Regions from separate parts of the Lysinibacillus canaveralius genome, predicted to be linked through region 1. Evidence: riboswitches for the same ligand, from Rfam matches in the RefSeq annotation. Region 1 holds a riboswitch; each other region holds the start of a gene.
The links. A riboswitch is a leader RNA that binds a small molecule or an ion and turns the genes downstream of it on or off. The one in region 1 is predicted to bind lysine.
Positions count from the first base shown of each region.

Region 1 (3,178 bases):
CAATCGTACCACCTGTGAACGCTGTATAGTTCTGGCCAAGAACAACAATCATACAGATTGTAAATGCAAACAGCGGCCCAAACGGATAAAGCGGTGCCACATATGGAAGGTCACTTAAGTTACGTCCTTGTGCCACGTAAGCTTTACGGAAGCGATAATGACTGATAGCAATACCAAGCCATGCAATAAACCCAGACATACCAGAGGCATTTAGCAGCCAAATATAAACAACACCATCTCCAAAGAATGAAGCAAGGAACGATAAAGAACCTACTGCAAGAGTAGCAAGCAGTGCATATACCGGAATACCACGCGTATTAATACGGGCAAATAGCTTTGGTGCCTTCCCATCTACTGCAAGCTGGAACAGCATACGGCTCGCTGCATAAAGACCTGAGTTACCGGCAGAAAGCATAGCAGTCAAAATAATAGCATTCATAACGGAAGCCGCGACTGCTATTCCTAAATTTTCAAATACGAGTGTGAAAGGACTCATCGCAATATCATCAGATAAAAGGCGTTCATCTGTATAAGGGATTAGAAGTCCAATCGCTCCAATAGCAAAGATATAAAACAGTAAAATACGCCAGAATACAGAACGTACCGCCTTTGGAATATTCTTTCCCGGGTCGTCTGTTTCCCCCGCTGTCACACCAAGCATTTCTGTCCCTTGGAACGAGAAACCGGCTGCTAGGAAGATACCGAACATCGCCATGAGACCGCCGTTAAACGGCGCATCCTCTACAAAGAAATTCGAGAATCCGACTGGGTCATTGCCTCCCAGAATACCAAAAATCATTAGGAACGAAACAATGATGAAGATGATAACTGTTGCTACCTTAATCATCGCAAACCAATATTCACTTTCCCCATACGCTTTAACTGATAATAAGTTAAATGTCAGTACAACAGCGATAAATAATACAGTCCATAGAATTGATGAACTATCCGGGAACCAGTACTTCATGATAATAGAAACAGCTGAAATTTCAGCAGCAATTGTAATCGCCCAGTTATACCAGTAGTTCCAACCTAATGCAAATCCAAGCGCTGGATCAACGAAGCGCGTTGCATACGTACTAAATGATCCGGATGTCGGCATAAATGCGGCCATTTCCCCAAGACTTGTCATTAAGAAATACACCATGATACCGATCAGCGCATACGCCATCAGTGCACCGCCTGGCCCAGCTGATGAAATAGCTGAACCTGAAGCCAGGAACAGCCCTGTCCCGATTGTACCTCCCAACGAAATCATCGTTATATGACGGCTTTTCAGCCCTCTTTTCAGCTCCGGTTTATTGCCGAGCTGGTCTATTTTTATTTCACTCATACTTCAAACTCCTCAACTTTTTTGTTGATGGTATTTCGGTATCGAGGCTTGAGCAATTTCACGAATGATCCTTCCTCAGATCATTTAAATAAAAAAGCCGCCATAAAAGTTATGACGGCACCCAAAATACCTCATCAACTTGAAACGATAGCTCACCCGCCGCAGCGGCAGTTCTGTCCCTATTCGAGTACAGCCCCAGCATGGCACTTGAAGAGCAGTGCTATACTTCGGCAACCATTCCTTTCATAAAGCCTCGCAGATTCTCCCAATCTCCGCTATACTAGTCATAATGGTCGCGACCTCTACCCCACTTTCACATGAGGTATAATCTATTAAATTTAAATACTTAAAAAAAGTCTATCATAGCATTTTTTTGTTATCAATGGTTTTCACTTATTCAGTTTTTTCATACATTTCAAACTTTTTATAACAATAAATAAGGAGTTGTCATTATGGAAGATACACCTCATCAAAAAAGCAAAAAAATACAACTAAATAATAAAGTAATTTTATTTACTGTATCTATTATCCTATTAGCGATGACATTACGTACACCGCTCACACTAGTAGGGCCGGTTATTTCTTTTATTCGCGAAAGTTTGGGGATTTCGAATGTTTTGGCAGGATTTCTCACGACCATCCCCCTTCTTGCATTTGCTGTTGTGTCACCTTTTGCACCCCGCATTGCAAGAAAATTTGGTATGGAGTGGACGCTCTTTTACTCTGTCGTATTATTGAGCGCGGGGATTCTGCTGCGTTCATTCGGCACGACTGCCTTGCTGCTCATTGGCACTGTCCTAATCGGTGTAGCCATTTCATTTGGCAACGTACTAATCCCGAGCTTCTTTAAAATGCGCTATCCGCTTCATATTGGCTTGCTAACCGGGATTTACACCGTTTCAATGAACCTGTCAGCCGGTATTGGTGCAGGAATCAGCTATCCCGTTGCATCAGGATCTAGCTGGCAGATTGCTTTAGCGTTAGCTCTTGTGGTTACAGTAGCTGCTCTCTTCTTTTGGATTCCTCAGCTGCGCGGAGAAAAGGTAACATTAGGAGAAGGCGCTTCAAATAGTAAGGGATGGTCTTCTCTCATCCGTTCTCCTATTGCGATTGCCGTCATGCTGGCAATGGGGCTGCAGTCCTTTATTTTCTATACAACAGCAGCATGGATTCCAGAAATCTATATCGCACAGGGAATTGATGCAAACAAAGCAGGCTGGCTTGTCTCGGTATTACAGTTTGCCCAAATTCCAATGACTTTCCTGACACCAATAATCGCTGGGAAAATGACCAACCAACGACCTATTGTGGTCATATTCACTATCTTTTACTTAATCGGCTTTACAGGCGTGCTTATGGAATGGACCGAATATGCGTTCATCTGGATGATCTGCCTAGGCTTTGCCGGCGGTTCTTCTTTCAGCCTTGCTATGATGTTCTTTACACTGCGGACAAACACAGCCTATGCAGCTGCGGAACTCTCTGGCTTCGCTCAGTCGATTGGTTATCTACTGGCCGCAATTGGTCCGATTGGCTTTGGATTAATCAAGGATATGACGGGTGATTGGTTCATACCGAACTTTATTTTTATTATAATTGCCATTTCTTTGTTCTTTTCGGCATATATTGCAGGGAATAACCGAATAATCGACAATTGATGCAAACATACGTACTTATTTTATGATATAATTGCGTATTATATCTAAAGGAGAAAAGTATGTTTCGGAAACGTCGAAGAAAGAGAAAAAAACGCACTCCATACTTGCAGTTGCTACTAATTTTGATTGCAGGAGGTATTGGCTGGTACTATATTAGAACCCTTGAAGGGATTGCTGGCGGAATTGG
Region 1 covers NZ_CP154840.1:157,867-161,044, reverse strand. Annotated here, with positions in the region: gene AA0Y26_RS00855 (amino acid permease) at 1-1,333, opposite strand, end outside; lysine riboswitch at 1,474-1,646, opposite strand; gene AA0Y26_RS00850 (CynX/NimT family MFS transporter) at 1,786-2,991, shown strand; gene AA0Y26_RS00845 (restriction endonuclease) at 3,051-3,178, shown strand, end outside.

Region 2 (3,178 bases), 1.6 Mb from region 1:
TTCATCCCGAATAACATTGATGAAACATTGCTTGAAAAGTTACTCGATGTAAAAGTGGTGATTCCAAAACGCGGACAGAAGAGGGAGCTTGTAGAGATGGCCACAAAAAATGCCCAGATTGCTATTCATGAAAAGTTCCAGCTGATTGAGCGGCAGGAGGAACGGACAATCGGGGCATGCGAGGCACTCGGCGATGCATTGAATATTTCAACACCGTTTAGAATCGAAGCCTTTGATAATAGCCATATGCACGGAGCTGATCCAGTTTCGGCAATGGTTGTGTTTATCGATGGAAAGCCGGCGAAAAAGGAATACAGGAAATATAAAACCCGTGAAGCAGCCAAGCATGACGATTACGGAGCAATGGAGGAGGTTATCCGGAGACGTTACACAAGGGTGCTAAAGGACAATCTGCCTCTTCCTGATCTCATTATTATTGATGGAGGGAAAGGGCAGATGGAAGTGGCGAGAAGTGTACTGCAAAATGAGCTGGGGCTAGTGATTCCGATTGCAGGCCTGGCAAAGGATGAAAAGCACAACACGTCACAGCTGTTATTTGGTGAACCACCGATGCCGGTGGAAATGAAACGTACAAGTGATGGATTTTACCTCCTGCAGCGAATTCAGGATGAGGTCCACCGGTTCGCGATTACATTTTTACGTCAACAGCATCAAACAAATGCAATCCAGTCAGTGCTTGATCAAATAGAAGGGGTGGGACCGAAACGGAAGCAGCAATTATTAAAGCATTTCGGATCCGTGAAAAAGATACGCGAGGCAAGTGTTGACCAGCTCCTAGAGGCAGGTATCCCCCAGAAACAGGCATACAATATTCATCAATACTTTCAAAAAAATGGATTGAAAAACGAATAGGTGTGTGCTACGCTTACAACAGAATTTTATAGCGAATATAGATAGAGGTGCAGGTTTCAATAGTACCGCTTGTGAGGAGGAGCAACTCCAAGGAACGGGCGTGAAAGGGAAAACTGCCGAAGTGGATAATTGTTGTTCCAATTATTTGCTGGTTTTGCATTTAAGAAATGTAAGACTGTCAGAAAACGCCGGTAAGAGGCTTATTTTCTGGAGAGCTATCTCGACGAACAGATTATAACGTTTATTGAGGCGGCTCTCTACATATGTGGAGAGCCGCTTTTTATATGGGAAGTTGGGGGTCATTATTCGCTTGGCTCGATCGTAAATTGAGGTGCATTTTTTAAGGGGGAAGCAAAGGTGGAAAAAGATTTGATTGTACAAGGCGTGTCCTATGAGGCGGATATTATTCGCCTAACAATTGGCTATGATGCCTATGAGGAGTCAGTAGTAGCAGATATCGTGACAGTATTGGCCGAAAATGGGATCGATATTGATATGATTGTGCAGGTTTTAATGGATGACAGAACCTCGACTATTTCCTTCTCGATGGAGAAAGAAGCGTTTGCTAAAGCGCTTCGTTTACTGGAATCCAGTAAACTGTCCCTTGGCTTTAGTTTTGCGGACTTTGAAGTAGGTCTGGCAAAAGTATCACTTGCTGGATCGGCGATAGGTTCTAATCCAAGAATAAAGGCCCGGATGTTCACTCGTTTATCGAGAGAAGGGATTCAAGTGAAAATGATAAGCTCTTCAGAATACAAAATGTCGGTAGTTGTATCTCAGGGTGAGATGATGAGGGCAGCAAATGCATTGCATAATGAATTTCATGTCGGTTGTTAAAAAGCGAGAAAAAGATTACTTGGTTGAAATACCAGTAAAAACCTTATTTTTTATAGTATCTACAATAATATAGAAAAAAGAGCGCTTTTTAGAAAACTGGAGTGTTCCTAAGGCGCTCTTATTGTCATGTCCTGCTCAGCGGACAGGTTCTTTTAAATCCCATTTTACATTGAATTTAATCGTACCTTGCTTACTATTTTTTTCTTCATAGCATTCTGTTAGAAAGCCATTAATCTTCTGTGTCTGTTCTGCCAGGAAGCCGGCTTCGATTCGGAAGCAGCGTTCTTCGGCCTTCAATGTATCTGCATCACCACTTAGTATGTATATGATTTCATCTTTATCTTGCTTTTCAATCGACAAAATTCCCCATCCGGCTTGTTCAAAAAACATAGGTGCTTCATCAAGGGTGAATAAGGGGAATTTACGTGCTAGTTCCTTTCCGGCCCAGTAAAGTACCTCTTCTTCATGTTTACCAAGGACCGAACGAAGTATATTATCACGTATTAACTCGTAACCGAATGTTGGAATCGTTTTCATGTTATGATCTGGCATCTATAAAAAACTCCCCTCAATATTTTCGTATTTTTTAGACTAATTATTAAGTAAAACAAACTATCGAAGATAAAAAGCGTTTTAACCAGCAGAAATCCTCTTTTTTAGTGTAGATGAAATAATCCGCAGTGCCTTGACGCTAGTACTTTCTGAGAGTACAATGGACATGTCATAATATTGTACCATGATGAAATATGCAGTCAATGCCATTAAATTACAAAGTAATGACAATTGATTAGTATATTTCAAGTACTAAGGGGGGTAACAATCTTGTCGAAAGATCGTGAGTTTTTATGGCGCCGCTTACATTCCCTGCTTGGGGTGATCCCGGTAGGTCTGTTCTTGGTGTTCCACTTATCACTGAACTTCACTGCGGTTGGCGGTGAAGAAGTCTACAATAATTCAACCGGGGTAATGGAATTAGTCCCACATGCATTATTGGTAGCAATGGAATGGATTATTATTTATATTCCATTAATGTTCCACGCGTTTTACGGAATCTATATCGCATTTACTGCTAGACACAATGTGAAGCGCTTCAGTACATTCCGTAACTGGATGTTCGCTCTACAACGTTTTACAGGTATCTTCCTAGTAATCTTCGTTGCTTGGCATATTTTCCAAACACGTGTTCAAAAGGCACTTGGAGCTGAAGTTGACTTTAATATGATGGCTGAAATCGTGGATAACCCATGGATGCTAGGCTTCTACATTGTAGGTATTTTATCCGCTACATTCCACTTGGCGAACGGTATTTGGTCGTTCCTAGTAAGCTGGGGTATTACTCAGTCTCCGTCATCACAACGTGTTGCGACTTTCATCACAATGGCAATCTTCGTCATCCTATCTATTATGGGTGTAGTAGCAATCGTTTCGTTCGTATAATTTAGTTTAGTAGCTTACAATATAGATATGC
Region 2 covers NZ_CP154840.1:3,083,939-3,087,116, reverse strand. Annotated here, with positions in the region: gene uvrC (excinuclease ABC subunit UvrC) at 1-873, shown strand, start outside; lysine riboswitch at 908-1,099, shown strand; gene AA0Y26_RS15645 (ACT domain-containing protein) at 1,231-1,710, shown strand; gene AA0Y26_RS15640 (YslB family protein) at 1,846-2,262, opposite strand; gene AA0Y26_RS15635 (succinate dehydrogenase cytochrome b558 subunit) at 2,533-3,147, shown strand.
Region 2: it holds a riboswitch for lysine, as region 1 does, so the genes downstream of both, AA0Y26_RS15645 (ACT domain-containing protein) here and AA0Y26_RS00855 (amino acid permease) in region 1, are expected to answer to the same signal.

Region 3 (3,178 bases), 2.3 Mb from region 1:
GAAGAACAGTTCTGTAACGCTTATCACACTTAACACTGAAGTATCTTTAATATTCATTACTAACTGATTACCTGTAGCAGGTAAAATATTTCGAGCTACTTGTGGTAAAACGACAAATATCATGGTTTGGAAATGATTCATCCCGATAGCCTGTGCAGCTTCGTATTGCCCTTTATCAATCGACACAATACCCCCGCGTACAATTTCAGCCATATAGGCACCTGTGTTTAGACCTACAACAACTAACGCAGCAATAAATCGATCTAATTCGATCCCATAAGCATAAAGAACATAAAAGACAACCATCGCCTGTACCATCATTGGTGTACCACGGAAAATTTCGACATACACAGAAAGTATGAAATTGAATACTTTTAAAATGACGCTTTTAACCGAACGTTTAGCAGTTGGAATGGTATGCATAATTCCAATAAAGAATCCGATAAATGCACCAATGATTGTACTGATTACAGCAATGGCTAATGTAATATATGCTCCCCTTAAAAACATCGGCCAGTTATTTTGCAATATTGAGATAATGGTTTCGAAACTCATATAAAATCCCCCTAACAGCTTTTGGCTGTTCTCTATCAAATTGAAAAACTAGCCGCGTTATACTTGCGGCTAGCAGCAAATATTATTTATTGAGCAGCTGGTTGGTTGGAAATCGCATTTTCCATCAATTTTTGTCGCTCATCCTCTGAAATGTTAGAAAGCACTTCATTCATCTTATCAATATTCTTTTCACCTTTACGAATACCTATCGCTACAGCTGTATCAGCCGGCTCTGTCTTAAAGCCGTCTTCCAGTTCATTATAAGTAAAGCCATCGATTGCTGCAGCAGCTGAGATAGCTTCTGGACGCTCTGCAACGTATCCATCAATTGCTCCGCTTTGCAAGGCTACACGCATTGCTGGGAAATTATCCATAGCTACCTGTTGGTTTACACCAGGAATTTGATCAATTACTTTATAGTTTGTCGTATTCAATTGAGCCGTAATTTTCGCACCTTCGAAATCTGCCAGTTTAGCTGCCTTTTCATAGGCTCCGCCTTTTTTCACTACTACTACAAAATCAGAAGTATAATAGTTTTCAGTAAAATCAATCGCTGCTTTTCGATCTTCAGTTGGACTCATACCCGCAATAATTGCGTCTACAGCGCCCGATTGCAGCGAAGGCACTAAGCCATCCCATTCCGTTTTTACGATAACTAATTCCTTGCCCAGACCTTCAGCAATTTTCTTAGCGATTTCTACATCATAACCGCCTGCATACTCTTTTGAACCTTCAATTTTCACAGCGCCGTTTGAATCATCATTCTGTGTCCAGTTGAATGGTGGATAGCCCGCCTCCATCCCTACTTTTAGTATTCCGCTTTCATTTTCTCCGTCTTCAGAAGCAGTGCCTTCATCATCTGACCCGCATGCAGCCAGCACAAGTGCCGTCATCATAGCAGCCATCAATAATAATAGTTTTTTCTTCATAAATCTCTCTCCTTTTTATCAGAAAATTGGGTATATTGTGCATATAAAAAGCGACCTTACAGAACTGAAGGTCGCGTTTGATATGTAGCCCATTTCCTCTAGTTCCCTATTGAGATAGCACAACTTACATGATCGGGAAAGACCATGCAAGACAGTTCTACAGTTATTTACTGCAGCCCCAGTATACATAAGCGAGTCTTATGCACACTTCGGCGACATTTCCTTCTTTTTCATTTCAACGCTTTCTCGCAGCTCCATGAAAAACTAATAAATATCGCACCTCTACCTCACGAGATGTGAGGTGTAAATATTGAATTGATGTTACTAGAATACTACAACACTCTGAAATAACTGTCAACATTCAATTTTCGAAAAAGTATACTTAAATACCTATGGCGATAAAAAAAACGCTGAAATTCGTAGCATAAAACTATTAATTATATTGAAATACAGAAAAATCCCACTTGCCTAAACAAGTGGGACAAAGGAATTAAATTAAGAATTTAGCAATAAATCTTCTGGGTTCTCGATTAACTCTTTAACCGTTTTCAAGAAGCCAACAGAATCTTTACCATCGATGATTCGGTGGTCATATGAAAGAGCCACATACATCATTGGACGAATTTGTACTTCGCCGTTAACAGCTACTGGACGGTTTACAATTGAGTGCATACCAAGGATACCAGCTTGTGTACCGTTCATGATTGGTGTTGACATCAATGAACCAAATACACCACCATTAGTGATTGTGAATGAGCCGCCTGCCATATCGTTTAGGCCTAATTTTTTGTCGCGGGCTTTTCCAGCTAGCTCAGCAATATTTTTCTCGATTTCAGCGAAGTTTTTGCTGTTTGCATCACGTACAACCGGCACTACAAGACCTTCTTCTGTAGATACTGCAATACCGATATCGAAGAAGTTATTTAAGTGAATTTCATCACCTGCGATTTGAGCGTTTACGTAAGGGTATTTTTTAAGTGCTGCTACAACCGCTTTTGTGAAGAATGACATGAAGCCTAATTTAATATCATTTGCTTTTACGAATTCATCTTGTTTACGTTTACGTAATGCCATGATGTTCGTCATGTCAATTTCATTGAATGTTGTTAACATTGCTGTAGATTGTTTTACTTCAAGTAAGCGTTTTGCAATTGTTTGGCGACGACGAGACATTTTTTCGATTGTTACACGTCCAGAATCAGCTGCTGGAGCGAATACTAATGGACCACCTGTTGCTGCTGGTGCTGCAGCTGGTGCTGCTGGTGCAGTACCGTGTGCTGCTACGTCTTGAACGCGTACGCGGCCTTGTGGATCTACAGGAGAAATTGCTGCTAAGTCAATTCCTTTTTCACGAGCTAGTTTACGAGCTGCTGGTGATGCAACTACACGCTCACCTGAAGTTTCTTCTACTGCCGCCGGTGCTGGTGTTGTTGCAGCTGCTGCTGGAGGCGCTGCTTTTGGTGCTTCTTGTGCCGGTGCTGCTTCTTGTGCTGGTGCAGCTGGTGCAGGAGCTGCGCCTTCGCCTGCTTCTACTACTGCGATTACTTGACCAACTAGTACTGTGTCGCCTTCTTCAGCAAGGATTTGTGTTAATACGCCTGCTTCTTCAGAGATGATTTCAGCGTTTACTTTATCAGTTTCTAATTCTACGATGAATTCGCCTTTTTCTACGCGATCTCCAACTTTTTTCACCC
Region 3 covers NZ_CP154840.1:2,436,647-2,439,824, forward strand. Annotated here, with positions in the region: gene AA0Y26_RS12380 (amino acid ABC transporter permease) at 1-555, opposite strand, end outside; gene AA0Y26_RS12385 (transporter substrate-binding domain-containing protein) at 642-1,484, opposite strand; lysine riboswitch at 1,592-1,777, opposite strand; gene odhB (2-oxoglutarate dehydrogenase complex dihydrolipoyllysine-residue succinyltransferase) at 1,980-3,178, opposite strand, start outside.
Region 3: it holds a riboswitch for lysine, as region 1 does, so the genes downstream of both, AA0Y26_RS12385 (transporter substrate-binding domain-containing protein) here and AA0Y26_RS00855 (amino acid permease) in region 1, are expected to answer to the same signal.

Region 4 (3,178 bases), 320 kb from region 1:
CAATTCTTGGTGAGTATAGGGAAGAGTAAAATAAAATAATAGCCGGATCTTTATCCTTCATCCATTTCCAAGCTTCCTCGACAACTCGGGCAGCAAACATGCGTGTATCTAATAGCGGATTCGCCAGGAGATCTTGTTTAAATTCATTCATGTGTGCAATGAACGAATCGCCGTTTTCTTCGATTAATAACTGTTCCATTTCTTCATATGTAAAAACTCTCGGCTTCCAAGGGGGCGAGACAAAGGGTTCCCCGCTAATTTCACTGTATTTGCGATATCTCTCTTCGAAAGCAGCCAGTGCGTTGGCAAAAGCAATCGTAGCTTGCTCTTTAAGTTTAATCAGTACGTCCTTTGGAGACCAAGAATGAATAAAGAAATTATAATAAACATAAGCCGATAGTGCTGTTTGAACGGTATAAGATGGTTTTAAATCCGTTTGTTTTAATGATACGGGCGGTACGGTCGTTTCTCCATAAGCCTCATTGCAAAGCTCTGGATTATAGTTGATTTGTTTTGTCAGTTCGGCAGCGATAAAGTTAGGGTCTAAACCTTCAAAAGCTGAACCAACATGTGTTTCGGCACCGGTGATAAAGAATGACGGCAGCAGTTTGCCGACCGTTCCTTTATAGATATAGCGGTTTTCATCCCCTTCAAAGCGAGGTGAAACGAAGTCTGCATTGATGGCTGCAATATATTCAAAACCATGTTCTTCTTTCCACTTTTTCAATGTTTTTAAAGAGGAAAGAACGCCGTGCGAGCCGTCTTCCTCGTCACATTCTGCTAATAATAAAATATTGCCATCCAGTTCATCAAGATGTTCGGAATAGTACTTTAAGAGATAAAGGTTGCTGGCAACACCGCTCTTCATATCAAGAACACCACGGCCAAACAGCCAGTCCCCGGACTCTAAATGTTCCTTGGCTGAAGCGGGCAGCTTTTCATTTTTCAATGCTTCCATCAAGTCATCTGGAGAACAGGCGTGCTCTTTCAGCTGGTTGAAGTCATCAATACCGACTGTATCTATATGACCCATTAAAATAATTGTACGATTGCTGCTTCCTTTTTTTCCTTTAACAAATGCCATGACATTATAGCGTTCTTGATCATCATTTATGGTCTTCTCTAGTGCTACTGAGTCAGGGTTATCTAAAAAGTATGGCAATAAAGAGATAGTCTGGAATAAAGAATGGGCAATTGCCCCCTCGCCGGTTGTATTTACAATACTTTCTATGTTAACAAGCTGTTTCGTATAGGTAAGTATATCGTTACGGCAATTCAACATATGACTGCCTCCTTTTTTTGTCTGTTATTTTATCAAAATGTAACGTAAGATATAAACCTCGTCAAGTACACAATTATACAAATAAATTAAATTGCTATTGTACTATTTAAATTATTCGACTATAATGAAAAACGTTATATTAAATTTCATATCAAATCCTCATCTTTTGCATTAGATGGGGTAGAGGTCGCGATTTATAAGAGTATCCTATTGGAGATTTAGTGAAATCTAGGAAAATAGGAAAAAGGATAAATCGCCGAAGCTTTTGAAATCACTATTTTCAATAAAGCTGGGGCTGCACTCGAACAGGGGCAGAACTGTCACAATTCCTTTGAATTGTGGAGAACTATCACAAGAAATGCAGAGAGATGAGGGTGTATTTAAAGCACTGTCACATAAAAGCGGCAGTGTTTTTTTTATTTCAAAGGAGGAACACAAATGAAAAAGCTTTCTATTTTTTTAGTTGCAGCAATGTTGTTGCTTTTATCCGCATGCGGTACGCAGAAAAATGACCAAGGGGAAAAGGAAACAGCATCAAGCGAATCTGACAATGAGTTAGTGAAAGAAGGATCATTAACATTTGCGATGACAGGGCAGTATCCGCCATTGAACTTCCAAAAGGATGGTAAATTGACTGGATTTGATGTAGAAATTGGAACTGAAATTGCTAAACGGATGGGGCTTGAGGCGAATCCTGTAACCAATCCTTGGGAAACAATTATTCAAGGGCTGAAATCAAATAAATATGATGCAATTATTGGAAGCATGACTGCAACACCTGAACGTGATAAGCAAATTGATTTTACTGAACCGTATTATCTATCCGGTGCACAAATCTTCGTTGCAGAAAATAATAAAGATATTCAGTCAAAAGAAGATTTACAAGGTAAAACAATCGGAGTAATTCAAGCTAGTACTTGGAAGGATATGGCTGAAACATTAACTTCTCCAGATAAGGTGAAAGGCTATCCAGTTGACGTTAATGCACTTCAAGATTTGGCACTTGGACGCCTGGATGCGGTTATCACCGATAAAATTGTTGGGGTAAGTGCTAAAAATGAAAAAGGCTTAAAAATTGAAGCTATTGGGGACTTGTTAAATGAGGACCGCGTAAGTATAGGGGTTGCTGAAGGAAATAAAGATCTCGCAAACAAAATTAACGAGGCGCTTCAGTCCATGATTGACGATGGTACGTATGAAGAGATTAGTATGAAGTGGTTTGATACAAACATTATGCAAAAATAGCTATTAGTATTGCAGGCAAGCGCCTTTTATTAGGCGCTTGTACTATAAAGGAAGGAGGCTGGTCTCATGATTTTTTTACAAAATATCACGGATATTTTTAGTGAACATGGAGTTGCCTTTTTAAAAGCTTCTTGGATGACAATCTCAATAACGGCTATTTCCCTGCTGTTTGCGATGATTATTGGACTTATTATTGCTGGTTTTAAAATTTCTTCAAAAAGGATTCTGAATTGGATTGCCGATATTTATATTGGAATTATCAGGGGCACGCCTCTCATTGTTCAGATTATGTTTTTGTATTATGGGTTGGCCAATATCATTAACTTGGACAATTTCACAGCAGGTGCATTGGCATTAGGTATTCATACAGGTGCTTATATTGCTGAAATCTTTAGAGGATCCGTACAATCAATTGACCGTGGACAGATGGAAGCTGCAAGGTCTTTAGGAATGTCTTCTTCTCTTGCAATGAGAAGAATTATTTTTCCGCAAGCGTTCAAAAGATCGATCCCCCCCTTGGCCAATCAGTTCATTATCGGCTTAAAAGATTCTTCCCTTGTTGCTTATATTTCGGTAACAGACCTATATAACACTGCTCTGGGAGTTCAGGGAGAAAACTATATGCCATTCGAAACTTATTTCGTGGTCGGA
Region 4 covers NZ_CP154840.1:4,407,664-4,410,841, reverse strand. Annotated here, with positions in the region: gene AA0Y26_RS22240 (M20/M25/M40 family metallo-hydrolase) at 1-1,282, opposite strand, end outside; lysine riboswitch at 1,456-1,639, shown strand; gene AA0Y26_RS22235 (transporter substrate-binding domain-containing protein) at 1,721-2,527, shown strand; gene AA0Y26_RS22230 (amino acid ABC transporter permease) at 2,594-3,178, shown strand, end outside.
Region 4: it holds a riboswitch for lysine, as region 1 does, so the genes downstream of both, AA0Y26_RS22235 (transporter substrate-binding domain-containing protein) here and AA0Y26_RS00855 (amino acid permease) in region 1, are expected to answer to the same signal.